DNA from 3 places in the Rhodococcus sp. 1R11 genome. Region 1 is predicted to be linked to each of the others. Evidence: riboswitches for the same ligand, from Rfam matches in the RefSeq annotation. Region 1 holds a riboswitch; each other region holds the start of a gene.
What was found. Region 1 has a riboswitch for cobalamin ahead of E4P29_RS03605 (iron ABC transporter permease). Riboswitches for the same ligand answer to the same signal wherever they lie in the genome.
Positions count from the first base shown of each region.

Region 1 (3,274 bases):
CCGCCGATATCGACTGCGACGTCGTCGTAGTCGACGCGCATCAACGGTCACCGATCATCGCGCCGCGGCGACGCATCAGCAGTACGAACGCCGGAACTCCCACTGCCGCGGTGATCGCCCCCAGGGGGAGCTCCTGCGGCGGTAGAACCGTTCGGGACACCAGGTCCGCGGTGACGAGGAAAGCCGCACCCAGGACCGGGGTGATCACGACAAGCCTGCTGTGGTCGGCCCCGACCAGTAACCGTGCTACGTGAGGGACGACCAGACCCACGAATCCCACTGCGCCACAGATCGACACGTAGCACCCTGTCATCGCCGCGGATGTCACGAAGAGAGTCAGCCGTAGCCGTGCTGCGTTCAAGCCCAGTGCCGCGCTGACTTCGTCTCCCATCGACAGCGCGTTCAGTCTGCGGGCCGTCAGAGCGGTCGCGGCGACTCCGGCCACGGTGACTGTGGCGGCCAGCGGGACGCCGGCCCAGGTAGCACCGGCGAGGCTGCCGAGCAACCAGAACATCACGCTGCGAGCGCCGTCGCCCTGAGGTGCCAGGAAGATCAGCACGGTCGTCATTGCAGAGAACCCGTAACCCAACGCGGTACCTGTCAGGACCAGGCGCAGGGGCACCAGCCCTACCGGGGAGCGTGCCATCACATACACCAGGGCGGTTGCCGCGAGTGCGCCTAGGAACGCTGCACTCGAGAGGGCGTAGATGCCGAGGGCGCCGAACGTGCCGAACAGGACCACCGACGTCGCGCCTACCGATGCACCCGACGAGATTCCGAGAACGTAGGGGTCTGCGAGCGCGTTGCGCACCATCGCCTGCACCACCAGTCCGACCACTGCGAGACCTGCTCCGATGAGCGTCGCCAGCAACACCCGCGGCAGCCGAGAATCGACGACGATGCGGTAGTCGGGAACGTCACCGACGGCGATCGTGCCGCCGGACAGCTGGGCCCACAGATAGCCCATGGCGTCGGTTGCCGGGATGTGCGCGGCCCCGAACATCAGTGCCGACAGGGCTGACACTGCCCAGATCGCGGCGGCGAGCACAGTGAGGGGCAGGACCGATCTGGACTGCATGCGCAACTTTCTCCGCTGATCCCTGACCTGGCGAACTGCGAAAAGCACGGTATCCGAGGCGAATCCGCGCAGCGCGAACGACGACCTCGTCGACCGTGTCCCTCGGGATCGACAGGCGACCACGCCGGCGGCGCAGCCGCGGTGGCAGGTCTTCGGACTCGCGGACACGCCGTCCGACGACGTTCTCGGACGACTCCTACTGGCGGTCGCTTCCCAGGACGAATCCCAGTGCTCGATGACCGCGGTCGTTTCCACTCACCGCTGCGGGGCAGTTCCGGGTTCTCACCGGATTCCCTCTTACGATCCGATGACCAGCACGGCCATCGAAAACCAACGCACACGCACGATAACAGCTCATGAGTGACGCGTTGTGTCGGTCCGCTTCGCTGCAAGTCAGCGGATGTACTTCGCGGCGGATGAGTCGAAGCGTTGGGGAGAGTAGTAGTTTTCTGCCCACCCTCCACTGGAATAATCGAACCTTCATCGACGCTGATGGGTTCGTCCATCCCGAATCGAGAGGTACCCAATGCACCTGGGCGTAGACAGCTTCGTCTCTTCCGTGACCGATCCGACCGACGGCCGCGTCATCGCGCCGGAGAAGAGGATGGGGCACCTACTCGAGGAGATCGCCCTCGCGGATCAGGTCGGTCTCTACTCCTTCGGCATCGGCGAGCATCACCGCAGCGAGTACTACGATTCGGCTCCGTCGATCATTCTGGCCGCGGCCGCTGCGCGTACCGAGAACATCCGGCTCGGCAGCGCGGTCAAGGTACTCAGTGCCGACGATCCGGTGCGAGTGTTCCAGGAGTTCGCCACTCTCGACCTGATCTCGAAGGGCCGGATCGATTTGGTGGTCGGACGAGGCTCGTTCACCGAGTCTTTCCCGCTGTTCGGACTCGACTTGGCCGATTACGATTCCTTGTTCGCCGAGAAGCTGGATCTCCTGCTGCAGATTCGCAACAACGAAGAGATCACGTGGTCCGGCCGGCACCGGCCGGCGCTGAACCGTCAGGGGATCTATCCTCGTCCGCTGCAGGATCCGCTACCCATCTGGGTCGGTGTCGGCGGAACCCCCGAATCATTCGCTCGTGCAGGGCTTTTGGGCCTACCCCTGATGATCGCCATCATCGGTGGAGAACCGCGCCAGTTCGCGCCGCTCGTCGACCTGTATCGGCGCGCCGGCGCGCAAGCGGGTCACTCGCCGGAGAAGCTGAAAGTCGGATTGCACGTGTTCGGATTCGTCGCCGACACCACCGAGGCGGCAGCCGACACCATCTACCCGGGCTGGAACGAGATGTTCACCAAGATCTCACGCGAGCGCGGGTTTGCTCGACCGAGCCGACAGCAGTTCGACGCCACGTCGGGACCCAACGGCGCGTTCTTCATGGGTGACCCGAAAACCGTGGCCGACAAGATCGTTCGAGTGAGCGAACAACTCGGCGGTGTGGATCGACTGTCGCTGCAGATGACCAATCCGCGTCTCGCCCACGGTGATCTGTTGCGCGGCATCGAGCTACTCGGTACCGAGGTCGCTCCGCTGGTCGCCGACGCGTAAGCGGCAGCGGCAGCGAGAATCAGTTCGCGGCCCATTCCATTTCGTCCACACCGGCGACCGGGGTGGACAGCGAACGTATCTCGCTCGCGTACATCGTGCGCTTGATTTCGCCGAGTACGGGGCCGCGGGTCCCGATCAAATCCGTTGCCCGAGAGAGTGCGTCGTCACGCAGCCGTTCCTCGGTGGCCACAGCGTCCACCAAGCCGAGGGCGGCTGCGTCCACTCCTCCGTAGCGTCGGCCCGTGGTCAGTGCTTCGTGGAACGTGTGCGGGGCGAGCTTGGCTCGGACCATGTCGACTGTTCCCGGGCTGTAGGTTGCGCCGATGTTGACGCCAGGAAAGCACAGGAAGCCGCGATCGGAGCGCATGACGCGGTAGTCGTGTGCCATGACAAAAAATGCGGCACCGCCGTAGGTGTGCCCCTGCATGGCCGCCACCGTCTGCATCGGGAGGGTCAAGAACCGCACCAGCAGTTCCTGCACCGTTCCGATGAACCGGTTGATCTGGTCCAGGTTCTCGGCACCCCAGGACAGGTCGACTCCGGTGGAGAAGTACTTGCCGGTGGCCGTCGTGACCAGTGCAGTCGGGCCACTACTGGCTTCTACCTCGTCGAGCAGAGCGTTGACCTCGGCCACCCAATCC
Region 1 covers NZ_SPNG01000002.1:72,706-75,979, forward strand. The annotation lists gene E4P29_RS03600 (ABC transporter ATP-binding protein) at 1-41, opposite strand, end outside; gene E4P29_RS03605 (iron ABC transporter permease) at 41-1,078, opposite strand; cobalamin riboswitch at 1,204-1,428, opposite strand; gene E4P29_RS03610 (LLM class flavin-dependent oxidoreductase) at 1,605-2,633, shown strand; gene E4P29_RS03615 (enoyl-CoA hydratase-related protein) at 2,653-3,274, opposite strand, start outside.

Region 2 (3,274 bases), on a different contig from region 1:
CGACCGCGCGGGGTTCGCTAGCGCACCACGCGTCAGCGCGCAGCGTTCGAGGCCCGACGCGTCTCGACGGCCGCCGCGAGAGTGGCCAATTGCGTTGCCGTCGTGTCCCAATCGAGGCACGCATCGGTGATGGACTGGCCGTACACGAGCTCGTCCCGGTGGCCGAGTTCGAGGTCCTGACGCCCCGCGACGAGGAAGCTCTCGAGCATCAGCCCGACGATGCCGTGCTCGCCGGCCGCGACCCTGGCGGCCACGTCGGTGACCACGTCCACCTGCTTGTTGTGATCCTTGCGGCTGTTTCCATGGCTGGCATCGATGACCACTCGCTCCGGCAGCCCCGACTTACGCAGGCGGGCAACGGTATCGGCCACGGACTCGGCGTCGTAGTTCGGTCCGTCGACGCCGCCGCGCAGGATGACGTGGCAATCGGGGTTTCCGACGGTCCTGATCAAGGCCGCCTTGCCGTCGAGATCGGTTCCGGGGAAGACGTGGCTCGCCGCGGCGGCGCGGGTTCCGTCCACGGCGACCTGGATGTCACCTTCGGTCGAGTTCTTGATACCGACCGGCATCGACAAGGCGCTGCACAGCTGCCGGTGCACCTGGCTGGCCGCGGTCCGTGCTCCGATGGCACCGTAGCTGACCAGATCCGCAATGTACTGCGGGGTGATCGGGTCGAGGAATTCGCAGCCGACGGGCAAGCCCAGCGCCGAGATATCCAGCAGCAGTTGGCGTCCCACTCGTAGACCCTCGTTGATGTCGAAGCTGCCGTCGAGGTGCGGATCGTTGATCAGACCCTTCCATCCGAGCGTCGTTCGCGGTTTCTCGAAGTAGACGCGCATGACGATGTGCAGTCGGTCGCCCAGCTCGGCTGCCGTCGTGGCAAGGCGTCGGGCGTAGTCGAGGGCGGCGTCGGCGTCGTGCACCGAACACGGGCCGACCACGACGATCAGTCGGTCGTCACGGCCGTCGAGGATGTCGACGACACCGGAGCGTCCGGTGCGAACACTCGCCGAGATCGCGTCGTCGACCGCATGCTCGCGGCGTACGACCGACGGCGCCACCAGCGGACTGATGCTGATGGTGCGCTGATCGTCGAGTGACGGGGTGTCGAGGGAGAGCGTCATGAGAGGTTTCCTGTTCCCAGGCCGGCTCCGCATGCTCCACGCGCACTTCGAGCCGGTCTGTATCCGGCTCGTGGGGTGGAGGTCAGCGCATGGCGTCGCTGGCTGACCCACCCGGGGCCGACCTGCTAAACCAGAAATACGTGCGCTGCATGGAGAGCACCGTAACAGACTCTCCCGTGATGCATCTATGCTCGTCCCTGCAGTCGGTTCGCCAGGTGGTCATGAGGAGCCCCGAAGTTCACCTCGGCGTCGAGCGGTGCGTGCAGTCACGGCGCATCGTGAGAGGGAACCCGGTGAGAATCCGGGACTGTCCCGCAGCGGTATGCAGGAACGACCGCCGTCATCACGCACTGAAGAAGCCTCTTCGGGAAGCGACGGCCAGTAGGAGTGGGCTCTCCGTCCGCACGCCTGCAAGTCCGAATACCTGCCCTCTGTGCTGTGCACGCCGTGTGCAGCGGTTCACCGCCTCGTGGAATGGGCGCGTAACCCGGGTACGGCTGTGGTCAGGGCTCACCGGGATCTGCGCGCCCGTGAAGACGGTGCACCACCCACTTGCAGTCACCTGGAGATCAACTGTGAACCACGATTTCACTGCCACCGTGCTCGGTTCGGCTCGCATCGGACCCAACCGAGAACTGAAGAAAGCCGTCGAATCCTATTGGGCCGGAAGGCTCGATGCCGCAGCCCTCGAAGAGGTCGCGAAAATTCTTCGTGAGAACGATTGGCGCACACTCGCAGCCGGGCTCGATTCCGTTCCGGTGAACACCTTTTCGTACTACGACCAGATGCTCGACACTGCGGCACTCCTGGGAGCTCTGCCGCCGCGGGTCGAGGCGGTCGAGGGCGAACTCGATCGGTACTTCGCCGCGGCCCGCGGCACCCAGACCATCGCCCCGCTCGAAATGACCAAATGGTTCGACACCAATTACCACTACCTCGTGCCCGAGATCTCGCCCGAGACCACGTTCTCCCTGCACCCGAACAAGGTGCTCGGCGAGGTGAACGAGGCTCGCGCACTGGGCATCCCGGCACGTCCGGTGATCATCGGGCCGATCACCTTCCTGTTGCTGTCCAAGTCCGTCGGCTCCTCCGATTCGCTGCTGGAACGGGTCGACGAACTGATTCCGCTCTACGCCCGTCTGCTCGAACTCCTCACCGCAGCCGGAGCCGAGTGGGTCCAGATCGACGAACCGGCGCTGGTGCGCGACCTCGACCACGAGACTGTCGCAGCGGCAACCCGATGCTTCGAGCAACTCGCAGCCTCGCAGACCCGCCCGGCCATTCTGCTGGCGTCCTACTTCGGCGACCTGGGCGACGCGCTGCCCGCAGTGGCGTCCACCGGGATCGAGGGCCTGGCACTCGATCTGACCGTTCCCGGTGCGGCCGAGCAACTTGCGGCTACTCCTGCTACCTCGTCGATGCTCGTCGTGGCCGGCGTCGTCGACGGACGCAACATCTGGCGCACCGATCTCGACGCCGCGCTCGAAACATTGCACGAGGTCGGCAGACATGCACGCGCAGTGGCTGTGTCGTCGTCGTGCTCGCTACTGCACGTTCCGTATTCACTGGACGCCGAACCTCAGCTCGAGCCGACACTGCGGTCGTGGCTGGCGTTCGGGAACGAGAAGATCACCGAGGTCTCGGTGCTCGCCCGCGCACTACAAGGCGACACAGCCGGGGAGACCGAGCGATTCGGGTCGGACCGATTCGAGTCGGCCCGCGCGGCTCTGGATTCGCGGAGCCACGATGCACGACTGCACGATCCGACAATCCGTGCGCGCGTGACCGGCGCGGCCGGCCGTGACCGCAGCCCAGGAGACGTCCGTCGCGTCGCACAGGCCGAGCATCTCTCGCTCCCTGTTCTGCCGACGACGACCATCGGCTCCTTCCCGCAGACGAGCAAGATCCGCCTCGCCCGGGCGGCGCTGCGCAGCGGAACCGTCGACCAAGCGGAGTACGTGCGACAGATGCGCGAGGAGATCGCCGATGTCGTTGCGCTACAGGAGCGTCTGGGGCTGGACGTGCTCGTCCACGGCGAGCCCGAACGAAACGACATGGTGCAGTACTTCGCCGAGCAACTCGACGGTTTCGTCGTGACCGCCAACGGCTGGGTGCAGTCGTACGGATCACGATGCGTGCGACCACCGATC
Region 2 covers NZ_SPNG01000010.1:223,364-226,637, forward strand. The annotation lists gene E4P29_RS18535 (alpha-ketoglutarate-dependent dioxygenase AlkB) at 1-21, shown strand, start outside; gene E4P29_RS18540 (3-deoxy-7-phosphoheptulonate synthase) at 33-1,124, opposite strand; cobalamin riboswitch at 1,362-1,571, shown strand; gene metE (5-methyltetrahydropteroyltriglutamate--homocysteine S-methyltransferase) at 1,700-3,274, shown strand, end outside.
Region 2: linked by a shared signal. The riboswitch ahead of metE (5-methyltetrahydropteroyltriglutamate--homocysteine S-methyltransferase) and the one ahead of E4P29_RS03605 (iron ABC transporter permease) in region 1 are both predicted to bind cobalamin.

Region 3 (3,274 bases), on a different contig from region 1:
GTCAACGCCAAGTTCGTGTTCGTCGGGGCGGGCGGCGGCGCGCTGCACCTGCTGCAGAAGTCGGGCATCGCCGAGATCAAGGGCTTCGGCGGATTCCCCGTCAGCGGCGAATGGCTGCGGTGCACCAACCCCGAGCTGATCGAGCAGCACTCGGCCAAGGTGTACGGAAAGGCCTCGGTGGGAGCTCCGCCGATGTCGGTTCCGCACCTCGACACGCGTGTCATCAACGGCCAGCAGGGATTGTTGTTCGGACCGTACGCGGGCTGGTCACCGAAGTTCCTCAAGCAGGGCAAGATTACCGACCTGCCCGGCTCGGTCAAGCCGGGCAACCTGATGTCGATGCTCGGCGTCGGCGTGACCGAGCTCGGGCTCGTGAAGTACCTGGTGAGCGAGTTGGCTCAGTCGCAGTCCGATCGGGTCGAGACTCTGCGGGAGTTCGCGCCGACCGTCGTTGCCAAGGACTGGGAGCTGGTCACAGCCGGTCAGCGTGTGCAGGTGATCCGCAAGAAGGGACGCGGCGGCGTTCTCGAGTTCGGTACCGCTGTGGTCAACGCTGCCGACGGCAGCATCGCAGGCCTGCTCGGTGCCTCTCCCGGCGCATCGACAGCCGTACCGGCCATGCTGGACGTGCTCCAGCGGTGCTTCGGAGACAAGTACGACGCGTGGCAGCCCAAGCTCAAGGAAATGGTCCCGTCCCTGGGGGTCAAACTGGCTCAGAACAGCTCGCTGTTCGACGAAGTCTGGGCCTGGACCTCGAAGACACTGGAGCTGGAAAGTTCGCGTGAGCTCGCACAGCCCACGGGTGTGTGATAGCAAAAGGTATGAATACGCAAGCAGCAGCTCTCAAACGATCGTGGGCACTAGACCTGTCCAACAGCACGTTGTACGACCTGTTGAAGCTGCGTGTCGAGGTGTTCGTGGTGGAGCAGGCCTGCGCCTATCCGGAGTTGGACGGACGTGACCTGCTGACCGAGACGCGGCACTTCTGGCTCGAACGAGACGGTGAAGTGGTGTGCACTCTGCGTTTGCTCGAAGAGCACGACGACGGCGAGAAGGCGTTCCGTATCGGCCGCCTGTGCACCCAGCGCTCGGCCAGGGGACAGGGACACACCACGCGAATCCTGCGGGCCGCACTGGCCGAGGTCGGTTCGGCACCGTGCCGGATCAACGCGCAGAGCTACCTCGTCGACATGTACGCCAAGCACGGCTTCCTGCCCGACGGCGAGGAAGTGCTCGAAGACGGTATTCCGCACACGCCTATGCGTCGCGGCGGCGGCACCGCGTGGAGCGAGGCGTAGCAGCCCGTTCGGATCCGAAGCTACGAATGCCACACACGTCCAGGCGTGTGTGGCATTCGTTCGTTCGGCGGTAGTGTTCCGTTCGAAGTCGAGTGCGGAGAAGTCCTGTGAGAACCAGGCGCGGTCCCGCCACTGTGTTCAGGAGTGTTCTCCTGTCAGCCAGATCGCCGCCCGGCTTCGTGTCGTCCACCGAACGCTCGGCGCGGAACTCCGAGCACGAAGGGAATTGGTTGTGCAACGAGAGAGCAGTGTCCCCGAACCGGGATATCCGTTCAGTGCGATCGTCGGTCAGGATCAGCTGCGATTGTCGTTGATTCTGTGCGCGGTGCACCCCGGTATCGGCGGTGTGCTGGTGCGCGGAGAGAAGGGGACTGCGAAATCGACGGTGGTTCGCGCGCTCGCAACGCTGCTGCCTGCCGTCGAGGACGAGGACGGTGCCCGCCCGGCCAAGCTGGTCGAGCTTCCGGTGGGAGCGACCGAGGACCGAGTGGTGGGGTCCATCGACCTCGAGAAGGTACTGCGCGATGGGGAACGAGCATTCCAACCCGGCCTGCTCGCAGCAGCACACCGCGGCGTTCTCTACGTCGACGAAGTGAACCTGCTGCATGACCATCTCGTCGACGTTCTGCTCGACGCGGCGGCGATGGGCCGCGTACACGTCGAGCGAGACGGCGTATCGCATTCTCACTCAGCACAATTCGTCCTCGTAGGCACAATGAATCCCGAGGAGGGAGAGCTCCGGCCACAGTTGCTGGACCGATTCGGTCTGGCGGTCGAGGTCACCGCGTCGCGGGATGTGGACGTGCGCATGAATGTCGTGCGCAGGCGAATGAACTACGAGCGTGATCCCCACGGGTTCGCGGCCGCGTACGTCGACGAGGACGCCGCCGTTGCAGCGCAGATCGTGGCTGCACGCACGATCCTCGACGATGTGGTGTTGAGCGACAAGGAACTTCGGAGAATCGCTGCGCTGTGCGCATCGTTCGACGTCGACGGTATGCGCGCCGACCTGGTGGTCGCGCGTACTGCCTCCGCCCACGCTGCGTGGCGAGGCGCGAGCGAGGTGACCGAGGAGGACGTGCGCGTCGCGGCCGAACTGGCGCTACCGCACAGGCGTCGACGCGACCCCTTCGACGAGCCCGGTATAGACGACAAGCAGCTCGACGACGCCATGCGCGACGCCGCCGAACAGGCCGAGCAGCAACCCGATCCCGAGCAGGAGCCGGATCCCGACGGTGACGGCGGAGCGCCCCGGCCCGACGCAGCGGAGAACTCCGAAGCGCCGTCGAACACGGAATCCGACGCCCCGCAGGAACCGGCCGACAGCCAGGAGAAGGCCCCGACCGGTGCCGGCAGCGATCGGCAGGCGGGAACGCCGGGCGCGCAGTTCAAGGCGCGGCTCATCGAACTCCCGGGTGTCGGTGAAGGTGCTCCGGGTAGGCGCTCGCGGTCGAGGTCCTCGTACGGACGGTCGGTTCGTCCCACCGTCGAACCGGGCCGGGGTCTGCATCTGATCGGTACGTTGTTCGCGGCAGCGGAGCAGCAGGTGGTGCGCGGGCGCACGGCCGGGCGGCTGCGACTGGCGCCCGAGGATCTGCGCGGAGCAGTCAAGGAGGGACGCGAGGGCAACCTCATCGTCTTCGTCGTCGACGCGTCGGGATCCATGGCTGCGCGAGACCGACTGTCGGCGGTGACGGGTGCGGTGCTCTCTCTGCTCCGTGACGCCTATCAACGGCGCGACAAGGTCGCGGTCATCACCGTGCGCGGCACCGAGGCCGAGACAGTACTGCCGCCGACGTCCTCGGTCGATGTCGCTGTGACGCGGCTGCGAAAGATGAAGACCGGGGGCAAGTCTCCGTTGGCGCAGGGATTCCTGACCGCACGAGAGTTGGTGCTGCGCGAGAAGGTTCGAGACCCGCTGCGGCGCGCGTTGGTGGTCGCACTGACGGATGGGCGTGCCACGGGCGGCACCGATC
Region 3 covers NZ_SPNG01000004.1:287,146-290,419, forward strand. The annotation lists gene mqo (malate dehydrogenase (quinone)) at 1-810, shown strand, start outside; gene E4P29_RS09310 (GNAT family N-acetyltransferase) at 822-1,298, shown strand; cobalamin riboswitch at 1,350-1,485, shown strand; gene E4P29_RS09315 (magnesium chelatase subunit D family protein) at 1,525-3,274, shown strand, end outside.
Region 3: linked by a shared signal. The riboswitch ahead of E4P29_RS09315 (magnesium chelatase subunit D family protein) and the one ahead of E4P29_RS03605 (iron ABC transporter permease) in region 1 are both predicted to bind cobalamin.